3 regions of the Bacillus sp. ISL-47 genome follow, and region 2 is predicted to be linked to each of the others. Evidence: predicted binding sites of a transcription regulator. Region 2 holds the regulator's gene; each other region holds the start of a gene.
What was found. The regulator LexA, encoded in region 2, represses DNA repair genes until DNA is damaged. The targets are predictions, from matches to a motif close to CGAACATATGTTCG.
Positions count from the first base shown of each region.

Region 1: the regulator LexA is predicted to act here: its motif matches at 2,569-2,582, upstream of J7I93_RS06030 (YolD-like family protein).
Region 3: the regulator LexA is predicted to act here: its motif matches at 2,782-2,795, upstream of uvrB (excinuclease ABC subunit UvrB).

Region 1 covers NZ_JAGGQS010000016.1:6,756-11,849, reverse strand. Annotated here, with positions in the region: gene J7I93_RS06040 (tetratricopeptide repeat protein) at 1-417, opposite strand, end outside; gene J7I93_RS06035 (DUF3231 family protein) at 599-1,615, opposite strand; gene J7I93_RS06030 (YolD-like family protein) at 2,204-2,542, opposite strand; gene J7I93_RS06025 (FUSC family protein) at 2,726-4,921, shown strand.
Region 2 covers NZ_JAGGQS010000079.1:13,452-18,545, reverse strand. Annotated here, with positions in the region: gene glnA (type I glutamate--ammonia ligase) at 1-429, shown strand, start outside; gene J7I93_RS23395 (hypothetical protein) at 712-897, opposite strand; cyclic di-GMP riboswitch class I at 952-1,037, opposite strand; gene J7I93_RS23390 (DUF4257 domain-containing protein) at 1,174-1,458, opposite strand; gene lexA (transcriptional repressor LexA) at 1,731-2,354, opposite strand; gene yneA (cell division suppressor protein YneA) at 2,512-2,844, shown strand; gene J7I93_RS23375 (YneB family resolvase-like protein) at 2,860-3,507, shown strand; gene J7I93_RS23370 (DUF896 domain-containing protein) at 3,649-3,882, shown strand; gene tkt (transketolase) at 4,124-5,094, shown strand, end outside.
Region 3 covers NZ_JAGGQS010000036.1:51,678-56,771, reverse strand. Annotated here, with positions in the region: gene J7I93_RS12980 (chromate transporter) at 1-133, shown strand, start outside; gene J7I93_RS12975 (chromate transporter) at 130-669, shown strand; gene J7I93_RS12970 (aspartate aminotransferase family protein) at 753-2,117, shown strand; gene uvrB (excinuclease ABC subunit UvrB) at 2,955-4,934, shown strand; gene uvrA (excinuclease ABC subunit UvrA) at 4,942-5,094, shown strand, end outside.

The sequences.
Region 1 (5,094 bases), on a different contig from region 2:
ATCAGATGTAGTTTCTGCAAGGCATTTGAGAAGCAGCTCCATTGCCGAGCTGTGCTCTCCCAAATTATAAAGAGTCATGGAAAAAAACACCTGGATTGACCGGCTGTCAGGAAATTGATCCATTCCTTTTTGCAATACCTTTTTTGATTTTTCATATTCTCCCAATGTCCTATATGTACTGCCAAGACCCAGAATGGCACCCTGGAGGTCCTCATCCTGAAGCCCAAGTTCTATCGCTTTTTCGTAAAAACCCACAGCCTTTGATTCTTCACCCAGTACATCAAAACTCCAGGCACATTGAAAATTTATAATTGGATCATTCGGGAATTCGCTCACTAATCTTAAAAGCAGTTCGTTAGATTCTTTATACTTGCCAATATTGCGCAGAACAATCGCTTTCTCTAATGCATTCCCCATATTTCCCTCCAAGAGTCTCTTTTTTATTATTATATCTAAAAATTCTAAAAAATGGATATTATAAACCTTGTTTTTTTATTTTAGAAATATCCGTTGACGGTTCGGAGTGAACTATGGAATAAATATATAAAAAAACGCTTGAACGAATGAATATGCCAAGCGTTTATCCCTGTATTAATCATTAATCCCTGGCATGAGGCGGCTGTTCCATCCAGCCCTTTTCAATCATCATGTTCGCACCGTCCTCTGCAAATATAGAAACCCTCATCATCGCTCTTGCATATAAAAGTGCTAAATCTCTTCTCCCATTCACTGCAGCTGAATTAGCAAACGACCTTACCTTCATGGAGAACATATCCACCTTGTGAAATAGCATTAATTTATCAGAAAAAGGCGGAAATGAAGAACTGGTTACCAAATGATCCAAAATTCCGGGTGACGGCAGGTTTCCTTTATGTAATTTGTCTCGAAACTGCGTTGCAGCTGTATTGGTAATGTCTAAACCTCTTTGTAAAAATTCTCTTACCTTTTCATCCTTGGCAACATTAATAAAACCGATTAATAGTCCTTTGCTTGTTGCGTTATTTTCTACGTTATCAAATAGGTGCGTAATTTCTAATGCGTGCAGGGGCCGGATATCTCCCACAAACCCTTTAAAATAATTATGTTTTTCAACAAATTTAATGCTTTCCGGTACTGGTATAATAGGCGGTTTTATTAGGAATCCTTTTTCGATTAAAACATGATTAACCTGCACTAAGAGCTCACTCGTTGATTTGCTGCAATCGGAGAAAAATGCCATTATATCATCTCTCATCACTAGGGGAATTGCTACAGCATATAAGCTTAGCCCCGCTTTTGCTGCATATTTAATATAGTGAACATAAAATTCATCTTCAAACAATCTAGGTGCATTAAGATTTACATCATCATCAGTAAAGCCTAAAGGAATTGGGAAATTGTCCTTTTCAAAAAAAACCTTTATTGTCTTCATAAAGGTCTCGCTCAGATGTAGTCCATTTTGAAGCAGCAATTTAATTTCTTTATCCTCCACATGCTGCAGGAAATATCTTAAAATTAGCGAGGACATACTGTTTCCCATATAAGTAGCCCAAAGCTTCCCCATCTCTGCAGAAGTCAGTTTTTGACTTTCATCCAATTTTTCTGCATGAATCTTAATCGGCTTTAGCTTAAACATACAATACCCCTTACCATTTTGTTTTACTTAGTTTCTTTAGTGGAGGGCCATTTTATTCTGATGGTTCACAAGCCAAATTGTGAGACAGATTTAAAACGCTGATATTGGCACCCTGTTAATGGAGCGAAGGCGCGAGTTCCACGCATTTTCTTCATGCGTTTTGAGGATGAGCCCGGTCCGCAACCGGGTCAGGATGTTTTGATCGGAAATCAAACAGGCAAGTGCATCGCACTTTCCATATATAATAATAAATAAAAGCAATAAAAAGACCGCTAATTAATAGCAGTCAAATCTAAAGCCCTTTGAAGTAAGAGAATATCCTGCCAGATGTCATTGCAGACTTGGGTATCGCTGCAGTCTTGAAAATCAATATGCAAGCGTCCAAGTTCTCTAAGAAAAAGTAAATACTCCGATAGACTTACCAACGTAGATACTCCCCTTTGCATAGAAAAAATAAACTATGCTCGTTAAGGCTATCATTCGTGCCTGTTTATTACAAACATTTACGGAGTTTAACGAGAATAGATTTACTCTCTCGACGCTCTTTTCGAAAAAACTTACATTCCATTAAAGAAATTTTACATTGAATTATTCTTCCACCTCCACCCCGACAATTTCATTAAAGGTGATGTTTTGTATGTAACGATCGTCTGTTTCTAAGTAGATCTTTTTGCTGAACCCATCCAGCCTGTTCACTCTTCCCTTGATGTCATAAAAATAGCCTTCTCTCCATACCTTTACACTTACGAAAAAAGCATACTCCATGGCATAGTGAAGCCTGTTTTCGTATTCCAGCCTTTCATACTCATCGATAAGCGGCTTGTTTTGATATTTCTGTTCGACTTCCAGTTTTTTCAGCATCGCTCTCTGTTCCGGCATAAAGTGTGCAGGAAGCCATTTTACTAATCCTCTGTCCCTAAGTGGCATTGTAAATCCCTCCATAACTTTATTATAGAACATTTGTTCTTGTTTTGATCTAAAAATAAAGAATTTCTCTTTGGTTTTTAAAAGGTGATGATTGGGTAAAATCAACTTGGTTATTAAAACGGCGAATGTTAATATATTCTTTAGCACTCTAAAATGAAAAATTTTGCAAAGTTTGGTGACATAATGAAAGAACTGCATATAAAACACCCATGGCTTGGGCGTATACTGGCTTCTGACCCCGGACTTATCCGGTTTCAGAAAGCGGGACGGGCTACCCTCAGTTTAATGGCCTCTGTCTTTACAACTCTGTTTATCATGCATGCAGCTGGATTTAATGCACTTACTCCGGCAATCGTTTCCGGAATGGCCGGGATGATGGGCATCATGATTGTAATGGATGATACGAAAAGGAAAAAAATCCTGACCACTTTCCTGCTTGGCGTTTCAGCTATGGCTGGAATTACGCTTGGCTCCTATTTGGCATACAATGCCTATTACATTGATATAGCCATGATCATTTTAATTTTCGGCAGCTTTTATTTAACCCGTTTTGGAGTTCGGTATTTTTCTTTATGCATGATCGGTTTCATGACCGTTTATTTTTCCTCGATCTTAAATCTGACGAGCAGCCAGCTCCCCTGGTTTTACATAGGGATAGGAATTGGGATAATATATGCTTTCTTGTTTAATTTCATCCTTTTCCAGGATTCCGCGAAAAACTTAAAAAGGAGTATTCGTTCTTTTCATATCCAAAGTAACCTTACCTTTAATCTTTTAATAGAGGGTATGGAGGATAAGGAATTAAGCCTCCAGCGAAAAAAAGAGCTGCAGAAGAATGTACTGAAGCTTAGGGAATATGCGATCATTGCTTCTGAATATATAAATGAGGATGATGTCCAGAAGCTATGGCCGGGTTTAACCCCCTCTCAGCTGCGACTGTACGTTTTTGATACCGGTATGCTGATTGAAACACTTACCGACTCGATACGAAGCTTAAAAAAAGCTGACGCCTTTGACATCGATGAACTAAGAAGGCTTCTGATTTGGGTAATTCAATCTCTCCGTGATGCGGAGGTACTGGCCCATCATTATGAAAAACAGAATCTCCAAGAAGCAGAACTGGCCGTGCAGGCACTCCGCCTGTTAATTATGGATTTATTTAATCGTGAAGATCAGCCTGCAGGATGGTTCTTTTTAATCCGGCGGATTGAGTCGATTGCGAACCATGTGATCGAAGGTGCGATCACTATCCAGCAAGCGCTTCATAGTGTAAAAAAATTTGAAGAGAAGCCTGGAGGAGCGGATGAAAGCTTGGACGAAGAGTCTGAAAAGGATTCAGATGAAAGCGATTCGGAAGATGCAGAGAAGAGTCTAAAGCCTTCCACTAAAAAAGCTTATCAGGCTTTAGTCGCCGCAGTTTTATCCATTATTGTCGGCCAAATCATCTCGCCTGCCCAGCCTTACTGGGTACTCCTGACAGCGTTTATCGTCCTGCTTGGCACGGAATCCATAGGCCGCACTTACACAAAAGGGTTTCAGCGCTCGCTCGGTACCATTATTGGCGCCGTGATTGGATTTACGCTGGCTAAGCTGGTATCTGGCCATACTGAACTGGAAGTTACGCTGATTTTTGTGGCCGTCTTTTTCGCCTTCTATTTGCTTGAGGTATCTTACACCTTAATGAGCATGTTCATTACCATGCTGGTCGCTTTTATGTATGACCTTTTACTGGGCGGGATTTCTTTTTCCCTTATCGGAGCCCGCGTCATTGATACAATTGCCGGTGCTGCCATAGCCTTCGGCGTTTCAGCGTTTGTTTTTCCAAAGAAAACAAAGGACAAGGTTGCTGACTCCTTTAATGAATTTTTAACAGAGCTGAAGCCTTATGTAACGGAGTATGTACGGGGATTTAGAGAAGATGTAAATGTAAAGGAACTATCCGGGAGTGCATTTACCCTGGATCAAAAACTGCAGACAATCAAAACGGAAGCCCAATCGCTAACCCAAAAACCCGGGTCCCCCCGCAACTCGGATGTAAACAGATGGATCACGATATTCGCTGCAATAAATTACTATGCCAGACATTTAGTTGCCTCCTCCTATCGGAAGGGCTTTGACTACCCGGACGAATTAGTGGATGTCTTCAAGAGGATCGAAGAAAAACTGGATCTGAATATCGAAACATTGATAGAAGTGATAAAAGGCAACGGAAACGGAGCGCTTGTCTACAGCCTTGAAGAAGAACGGGAACAAATTGAACGCCTCGCTCCAACCAGAAAACAATCCCAGCGTGACCTCATTCACCACCTTTACTATGTATGGCGGATCAATAAAACAATTCTTGAATTAGCTGTCGAACTAGGTGCCGGGAAGGAGTAACATGCTCCTTCCTTTTTATTTTGGCAGCTGATAATATTTTAGCCCGAGTTGACGCTATCCGGGCGAAGTTGATGATATTTGAGGGGAGTTGATGATAAAATGGCCTATGTTGACGAAATTCCCTGTTCAGGATTACACTGGCAGTTTAGTTGCAGTTAATACCTTTTATCGCA
Region 2 (5,094 bases):
TATGAAGCACCTTGCTATGTTGCATGGTCTGCTCAAAACCGTTCACCGCTTATCCGTATCCCGGCTTCCCGCGGCATAAGTACTCGTGTAGAGGTCCGAAGTGTTGACCCTGCTGCGAACCCATACCTTGCTATGGCTGTGTTATTAAAAGCTGGACTTGATGGAATCAAGAACAAATTGACTCCTCCAGCACCAGTTGACCGCAACATCTATGTAATGAACAAGCAAGAGCGTGTAGAAGAAGGGATCAAGGATCTTCCAGCAACATTGGCAGCTGCCCTTGAAGAACTTAAAAATGACGAAGTAATCGTTTCTGCTCTTGGCGACCATATCTTCGAACACTTCATTGAAGCAAAAGAAATCGAGTGGGATATGTTTAGAACGCAAGTGCATCCATGGGAGCGCGAGCAGTATATGAGCATGTATTAATAATCAGTCAAGCCTTGGCCTCAGTGCCGAGGCTTTTTTGTGCTGTTTAGCTTGAGTGGAGATTTCCGTTCACCGAGCTCGCTTTCCGCGGCGGTCTGACACTCCTAGGTGCATTCGCGTCTGTGGTCTCCCGTGGACGCGCCAATCGCAGGGGTCAATGAATTATACATCCCCGAATAAATACCACATGAAGAATTTGCGAGTGCGTTTTCACTCCTCAAGCTACATAACGCAGTGCCTTTAACAAAAAACTTTAATATAGCCTAATATATAAAAAATCCATCACTGAATGATGGATTTGCAGTTCGGACAGGTGATAACCTTTTCCGGTTTGAATTTTATTTTTTTAAGATCCTTTTTGGTGAAAGTTGTAAAGGCATTGTATGTAAATCCGCATACACAGCTGTTTTGATCCTTTACGATGTGCACCAAGTTCGACTCCTTGCTAAGCACTGTTGGATAAATCATTTTTCACCCTTCTCATAGCTGATTTAGGCAAATTGTTCTGGTATGAATTGTCTTATAAGCAGCCCGGCTGCCATGACTTTAATCGTTTTAGGCCCGTGGCTTTGCGTCTCCCACTTTCATGGAATTTGCCCAGATGAAATAGTATCATAAATTGGCGGAAAAATCATACTTTACCGGGATCTGTAATACAAACGCAAAACAGTTTAATGCAGTCACACAAAAAACCCCGTTCGATGAAGAACGAGGTTTTGTCTATATGAACTATTTCTGCCTATCTCATTCTTTATGTCTGATCTTTAAGAAATCGAGACATGTCAGCAGTGCATCTCCTCCAAATCCTGCAATAACCGAAAGGAGTACTATCTTTAAGGTAGAGTCAGGATCTGAAGATACGACCAAAAAAACAGCCGCCAAAGCCCCCATGATTACTTCTTCCAAGACCCCCAGGTAGATGAATTTTTTGGTCCTCCGGGGTTTTACCATTTTGCCTTCTTTCCGAATATGTCCAACGACACCGACCAGCCCACCAATCAACAAAGCGAAGGTAATGTTCAAAAACATATGATCTTCACACTCCTAAAGTCGAGATTTTGGACAAGCGACCTTAGGTTGATTCTCGGTGTATTACCATTATATAGGAAGATGATATAAATTAGTATGCATAAAAATACCGAATTTTCTGAAAACAAAATAGTTAAACTTTACTGTAACTTCCTTCCAAATGAGAAGTTACTGTTACTATCGTATGATTTTAATCATAGGATCAGGTAATAAGAACTGTATATAATCAAAAAATAAAAAGCAAACATAAATGCTTGCTTTTTGAAAGTCTATTAATGGATATGTCGATATACTCCAATTACCTTGCCAAGGATGGATACATTTCGAAGGATAATAGGTTCCATCGTAGAATTTTCAGGCTGGAGGCGTACATAATCTTTCTCTTTGAAAAATCGTTTTACGGTCGCTTCGTCTTCTTCAGTCATGGCAACAACAATATCTCCGTTATTAGCTGTGCTTTGCTGCTTAACGATTACATAGTCACCATCCAGAATTCCAGCTTCAATCATACTTTCTCCCATGATTTCAAGCATGAATACATGTTCGTCAGCTGGAGCCAGCCTTTCAGGAAGAGGGAAGTATTCCTCCACATTTTCAATCGCGGTAATCGGCTGGCCGGCAGTAACCTTACCAACGATCGGCACGTTTACTGCGCTGACTTTTGGAATGTGCGAAGACTCGTCCAAATCTAAAATTTCAATGGCACGCGGCTTAGTAGGGTCCCTGCGGATCAAACCTTTGCTTTCGAGCCTTGCGAGATGGCCGTGGACAGTGGAGCTGGAAGCAAGCCCGACTGCTTCTCCAATCTCTCTAACAGAAGGCGGGTAGCCTCTTAGTTTTACTTCTTCTTTTATAAATTCCAATATATCTTGCTGCCTTTTTGATAATTTCACCATCTTTAACGCACCTCGTATGATTTTCTTTGTCTTTATTATAGCATCAATTACCAGGTGATACAAACATAAGTTCGAATTTTCGTTGACACAAAACAAATGTTCGGTCTATAATAAAAGCATCAAATACGAACATACATTCTAACAGAGGTGTTTAATAATGATGAAAAAATTGTGGGATTCTTATTCTTATGCTATTATTCTATTCATTTTAAGCTTGGCAGCTTCATTAATATTAGTTTTGCAAATGGAAACGCCGGATAGTGAGAAGTTTGTTAGAGTTACCGTATCTGAAGGTGACTCCCTTTGGGAAATCGCTGAAGATTTCTCAGCTGAACATTCACTGTCAGCAGATGAATTTATTAGCTGGGTAGAACAAAACAATGGAATAGCCGGAGGAAGAATATTCCCAGGTGATGAAATTGTTATCCCGGTTAAAGCTGCTGAAGGGCAGCTATTTACCGAGCTTGCCAGTTCTGAACTAAATGAATAGTTATAAGGAGAAATTATGAAAGCAATTATCTACTGCAGGGTAAGCACAACAAAAGAAACGCAGGAAACTTCTCTCTCCAGACAGGAAGAGGAGCTATTGAACCTGGCAAAAAAGAATGGTTTTGAAGTGGTGAAAGTTATTCGCGACCAGGCGAGCGGATACGATTTAGAAAGAGACGGGATACTTGAGCTTCTGGATTTAATAAAAGAAAAGGATATTAATGTAGTTCTGATCCAGGATGAGACGCGGCTTGGGCGCGGCAATGCCAAGATTGCCATTCTCCATTGTATCTTTAAAGAAGAGGTCCAGCTTTACAGCATTTCCAACTACGGCCAGCTTCAGCTATCGGAATCGGACTCCATGGTATTGAGCATTGTCGGAATGGTAGAAGAGTATCAAAGAAAGCTTCATAATATTAAAATTAAACGGGGCATGCAAAGAGCGGTAGAGAAAGGATACCGTCCTGAGAAAAATCTGAGTAATCAAGGAGCCAATGCCGGCAGGGAAAGGATCGAAGTCCCAATCGATGAAATTGTCCGGCTTCGTCAAAACGACCTCACCTTCTCCGAAATCGCAGCAACGTTAAGGGGATTTGGCTACAATATATCAAAAGCAACCGTACATAGAAGATATAAAGAATATGTTGATTCATTAGCAGAGTAGAGCACTTTTCTTGTCAAAAGTGCTCTTTTTTAGTATGATGGCATTTGAGTTTCAATATTTATTATTGGTGAAACTTGTAGTGTAACCAAACTTTCTTTTAGATTAACCAAAAGTTAACTTTTGATATAAAGGAGCTTAAGCATGCTGCCAAAAGAAAAACTTGCTCGAATTAACGCACTGGCAAAGAAGGCGAAAGAATCCCGTTTAACAGAAGAAGAAGCGAAGGAGCAATCTTCACTCCGCAGAGAATATTTGGAGACATTCCGCTCTTCGATGTTAAATACGTTAAAAGGCGTAACGGTCGTTGATCCTAAGGGCAATGACGTAACCCCTAAAAAACTGAAAGATCTTCAAAATAAAAACCGCCTTCATTAATATCATAATTGCAAGGGATACACATTCAGTTGTATTCCTTCTTTTAATAAAAGCGGAGATGACCAGCTTGGCATAATTTGCAGGCTATCTCCGCTTTTCTTTACATATGCCGGGTCTTTTTGTGTCAAAATAATAACAAACCGGCTTTTTATTGTCTTTTTCCTGACCCTATTAGTTGTGAAAAAAACAGACACCCGATAATATAAAAAGAGTAAGAATTACTCTCGAAAGGATGTATTGAATGTTTAATCAAACAGATGAACTATCCATCAGTTCCATTCGTACTTTATCAATCGACGCCATTGAAAAGGCGAATTCCGGCCATCCAGGCATGCCAATGGGAGCTGCGCCAATGGCTTATACACTTTGGACACGCTTCATGAACCACAACCCTAAAAACCCAGAATGGTTCAACCGTGACCGTTTCGTCCTTTCAGCGGGACATGGATCCATGTTATTATATAGCCTTTTACATTTATCAGGCTATGATGTATCAATGGAAGATATTAAGCAGTTCAGACAGTGGGGAAGCAAGACTCCTGGCCACCCGGAATTCGGGCACACTCCTGGTGTTGATGCAACAACCGGCCCATTAGGACAGGGAATTGCAATGGCGGTTGGTATGGCTATGGCTGAACGCCACCTGGCTGCAACGTACAATAAAGACAATTTTAATTTGGTTGATCACTATACATATAGCATTTGCGGAGATGGAGACCTTATGGAAGGTGTTTCTGCAGAAGCTGCTTCACTTGCAGGCCATTTAAAACTTGGAAGGCTAGTTGTTCTTTATGATTCAAATGATATTTCACTTGATGGAGATTTGGATAAATCCTTCTCTGAGAGTGTAGAGCAGCGCTTCAAATCTTATGGCTGGCAGTACATACGAGTTGAAGACGGCAATGACCTTCATGAAATCGCTAAAGCGATCGAGGAAGCGAAACAAGATGAAAACCGTCCAACTATGATTGAAGTAAAAACAGTAATCGGCTACGGCTCTCCTAATAAATCAGGTAAGTCTGATGTACACGGCGCTCCGCTTGGTGCTGATGAACTAAAATTGACTAAAGAAGCTTATAAGTGGACTTTTGAAGAGGACTTCCATGTACCTCAAGAAGTATATGACCACTTCAAACAGCAAGTAGCAGAGAATGGCGCTAAAAAGCAGCAGGAATGGGAAGACCTTTTCGCACAGTACAAAGAAAAGCATCC
Region 3 (5,094 bases), on a different contig from region 2:
GATGAGCGTTGTCTTAATTGAATTACTAAACATTCATCCGGGAATTTTAATATTTGTTTTATTGGTTTCCGCCCTTTTAAAAAAAGATAAAGATGATGAAATAAAGGTTGAGGAAAGGCAGGGGGTTTCTTGATCTATTGGAATATTTTTACTGCATTTTTCATACCTGGTATCCTTGGGTATGGTGGCGGCCCTGCATCAATTCCGCTTGTAGAAAATGAAGTAGTTAACCGTTATGGATGGATGTCGATTTACGAATTTAGTGAACTTCTTGCAATGGGAAATGCGTTACCAGGTCCGATAGCAACTAAAATGGCCGGATATATCGGCTTTCAACAGGCTGGAATATTAGGAGCCTTTGTAGGTGTCTTCGCAACAGTAGCTCCATCGCTCATTTTAATGATTGTGCTATTAAGTATTCTTTTCAAGTTCAAAGATTCACCAAAGGTACAACGAATGACGAAGCTAGTCCGTCCGACAATTGCAGTGCTGCTTGGTGTTATGGCCTACGAGTTTTTTGTAAATTCTTATACAGGGGCAGGGCTTTTTCAGACCTTTTTTTTAATAACCGTCGGCTATTTATTGCTTGAAAAGTTAAAAGTCCACCCGGCCTTAGTTATAGTAGGTGCCTTAGGTTATGGAGCAGTCTTTTTAGGCGGAATGATATAGGATAAAGGTTTCCTTAAAAGAGCATTCAGCTTGGGACAGCGTAATTATAAGGAAATACAATTATATTGTTGTGGAGGGAAACTATGGAAACAATTACAAATGCAAGTAGTAAGACCCTTTCAGAGAAGGATAGAAAATATTTGTGGCACCATATTTCACCGTATAACTCAAAAGCTAATCCGATGGTTGTTTCTAAGGCCAATGGTGCCTGGATAACAGACAATAAAGGAAACAAATATCTGGATGCTATGTCGGGCTTATGGTGTGTGAATGCTGGCTATGGAAGAGAAGAGATGGCACTGGCTGCGTATGAACAGATAAAAAAGCTGTCCTTCTACCCCTTAACCCAAAGTCATGAACCAGCCATCCTCCTGGCTGAAAAATTAAATGACTGGCTTGGCGATGATTATGTCATCTTCTTCTCAAACAGCGGGTCTGATGCGAATGAAGTCGCCTTTAAAATAACCCGCCAGTACCATGCACAGAATGGAGAGCCGGACAGATATAAATTTATTTCCCGTTATCGCGCGTATCATGGCAGTTCGATGGGAGCCTTGTCCGCAACCGGCCAGTCTCAGAGAAAGTATAAATATGAACCCCTCGTATCGGGCTTCCTCCATGTCCAGCCACCCGACAGCTACCGCCGTCCTAATGGCCAATCAATTGAAGAATTTAATCTGCATTGTGCACAGGATATAGAACAAAAGATTATCTGGGAAGGAAAGGAAACCATTGCCGGAGTTATAATGGAACCTGTTATTACTGGTGGCGGAATTATCATCCCGCATCCACTCTATATGAAAAAAGTTGAAGAAATCTGCAATAAATACGGCGTTTTGCTTATTATCGATGAAGTTATTTGCGGATTCGGACGGACAGGGAAAAAGTTTGGTTTCCAAAACTTTGAAATCAAACCTGATATTGTTACAATGGCAAAAGGAATCACCAGTGGGTACATGCCACTTTCTGCAACAGCAGTTAAGAAAAACATCTATGAAAAATTTAAAACCTCATCAGAATACGATCATTTCCGCCATGTTAATACATTTGGCGGAAACCCTGTATCCTGCGCGGTTGCGTTAGCTAATCTTGAATTAATGGAAAAAGAGAACTTGACTGAACGTTCAAGAACGCTAGGAGAAAGGCTTGCGGAGGAAATGGAAGAGCTTAATAGCCATCCAAACGTAGGAGATATTCGTTCAATTGGCTTCTTAATGGGCATTGAACTAGTGAAGGATAAAGATTCCAAAGAACCTGCTCCACCTTCATATCTTGGATCAATAATCAGTGAGTGTAAGGCCAACGGGCTGATTATCGGCAAAAACGGAGACACGGTTGACGGGCATAATAATATTTTAACGCTGTCACCTCCTTTATCCTGTACAGATGAGGATTTTACATTTATTGTTTCAGTACTTAAGAAAGTACTTAAAGCGCATCACTTATAAAAGTTTTCAATTATCGTATGATTAACTAAAAGATTAAAAAGAATAGAAGTTTTGATTAATCTCTCAGCTTGTAGATAAGTCTATGGTTTAGACTTCATCTACGGGCTTTTTGTTTATCAGAAGTTAGGCTAAAGGGATTTGCATTCAGAGTAGAGTGGAAGGGGAAAATTGATAAATTACCTTCCAAAGGGCATTTTGTACAGCTCTTTTAATTTAAGCCGATTAATGTTCATTGATCAGCTAAATAAGCGGATTTAAATATATACAAAAAGTTAATCAAACGTTTGATTAACTATTCTTCGACACCCCCCAGCCTTTTTCGGCATATTTCCCAAGCAATACTTTATTAATAAGGCAATTTTCGCAAATTGTGTTGCTTTTTAATCAAGTAGTGAGGAGAGGTTGATTTCCGCTATAGGATGCTCAGCGAACGCGGGGCGGGCGGTAAGCTTCCTCGGAGCGCAGCGCCTGTGGGGTCTCACCTGTCCCACTCCTCCCGCTGGACGTTGAATAAGGATCCTCGAATCATCACCGCACGAAGGAAATGCGAATGCATTTTCGCGGGATTAGCGTTCTAATCAACCTTATTTTTCAATGTTTCTATTCACAAATCTATTCAAAAACAACAATCTTTTAGAAAACATCCATTAATAAAATAAAAAAACGAATACCCGTTCGCATATTGTTGGTTTGTTTTACACTCTTTGTGGTAGAATGATGATATAAGTTTTGAGTAAAAAACTGACAAATCAGCAGCATCCCGGCCCTCAGTCATTTAACAGGCTGATTTGTGTTTATAAATAGATAGAAGTTAATTTTTGAACGGGAGGCTTTTAGGTGAAGGATCAATTCGAATTAGTCTCAAAGTATTCCCCTCAAGGCGACCAGCCGGGGGCCATTAAAAAGATCGTTGAAGGTATAAATTCCGGCAAAAAGCACCAGACCCTTCTGGGAGCGACAGGTACAGGAAAAACCTTCACGATTTCGAATGTGATTAAAGAAGTAAACAAGCCGACGCTTGTGATTGCCCACAATAAGACGCTGGCCGGCCAGCTTTACAGCGAGTTTAAAGACTTTTTTCCAAACAATGCTGTAGAGTATTTTGTCAGCTACTATGACTATTATCAGCCGGAGGCGTATGTGCCTTCAACAGACACCTTTATTGAAAAAGACGCGAGCATAAATGATGAAATTGATAAGCTTCGCCACTCGGCCACTTCCTCCTTATTTGAGAGGAACGATGTCATCATCATTGCAAGTGTTTCCTGTATATATGGTTTGGGTTCTCCTGAAGAATACCGAGAGATGGTACTATCTCTAAGAACGGGTATGGAGATAGAAAGGAATCAGCTCCTGCATAGGCTTGTAGATATCCAATATGAGCGCAACGATATTGATTTCCAGCGCGGAACCTTCCGGGTGCGCGGGGATGTTGTTGAAATTTTCCCTGCATCACGAGATGAGCATTGTATTCGTGTAGAGTTTTTCGGAGATGAAATTGACCGGATCCGTGAAGTGGATGCCCTGACAGGCGAGATCATCGGAGAACGCGATCATGTCGCGATTTTTCCTGCATCCCACTTCGTAACACGTGAAGAAAAAATGCGGATTGCGATTCAAAATATTGAAAAAGAACTGGAAGAACGCCTAGACGAATTAAGAGAAAATGATAAGCTGCTTGAAGCACAGCGTCTGGAGCAGCGGACCCGTTATGATCTTGAAATGATGAGGGAAATGGGCTTCTGTTCAGGTATTGAGAACTACTCGCGCCACCTGACGTTAAGACCTCCTGGATCAACACCCTACACCCTTCTGGATTATTTTCCGGAGGATTTCCTAATTGTGATTGATGAGTCACATGTGACGCTTCCGCAAATCAGAGGAATGTTTAATGGGGACCAGGCAAGAAAATCAGTGCTTGTGGATCATGGCTTCCGTTTGCCATCTGCCATGGATAACCGCCCGCTTACTTTTACAGAGTTTGAAAAGCATGTGAACCAGGCTGTCTTTGTTTCTGCGACGCCAGGCCCGTATGAGCTTGAGCATACTCCGGAAATGATTGAGCAGATCATCCGCCCAACCGGACTGCTTGATCCAACCATTGATGTCCGCCCGATTGAAGGGCAAATCGATGATCTAATTGGCGAAATTCAGGATCGTGTCCAGAAAAACGAACGCGTACTGGTTACAACCTTGACGAAGAAGATGTCAGAGGACTTAACCGATTATTTGAAGGAAATCGGCATTAAGGTCCAATATCTGCACTCAGAGGTTAAAACGCTTGAGCGGATTGAGATTATTCGCGAGCTGCGGCTTGGAAAATACGATGTTCTCGTCGGAATCAACCTTCTAAGAGAAGGGCTGGATATACCGGAAGTTTCTCTTGTTACCATTTTGGATGCTGATAAAGAAGGCTTTCTCCGTTCGGAGCGTTCTCTCATCCAGACGATGGGACGGGCTGCGCGTAATGCAAATGGCCATGTCATTATGTATGCCGACCGGATCACTGATAGCATGGAAAAAGCAATCAGCGAAACAAAGCGACGCCGTACCATTCAGGAAGAATACAATGAAAAGCACGGCATAACGCCAATGACGATTCAAAAGGATATTCGCGATTCAATCCGTGCCACCCATGCGGCAGAAGAGCAGGAAGAATATCAGCCTTCAGCCAAGCTCGGCAAGCTGAACAAGAAAGAGCGCGATAAGCTGATTGGCGATATGGAAAAGGAAATGAAGGAAGCGGCAAAAGCCCTCAATTTCGAAAGGGCTGCCGAGCTTCGTGATTTACTATTAGAGTTAAAAGCGGAAGGATGACGTACAAATGGCGATGGATAAGCTGATTGTAAAGGGTGCCAGAGCCCATAATTTGAAAAATATCGATGTCACCATTCCGAGAGATAAGCTTGTCGTACTGACAGGGCTGTCCGGTTCCGGAAAGTCTTCACTGGCTTTTGATACAATTTATGCAGAAGGG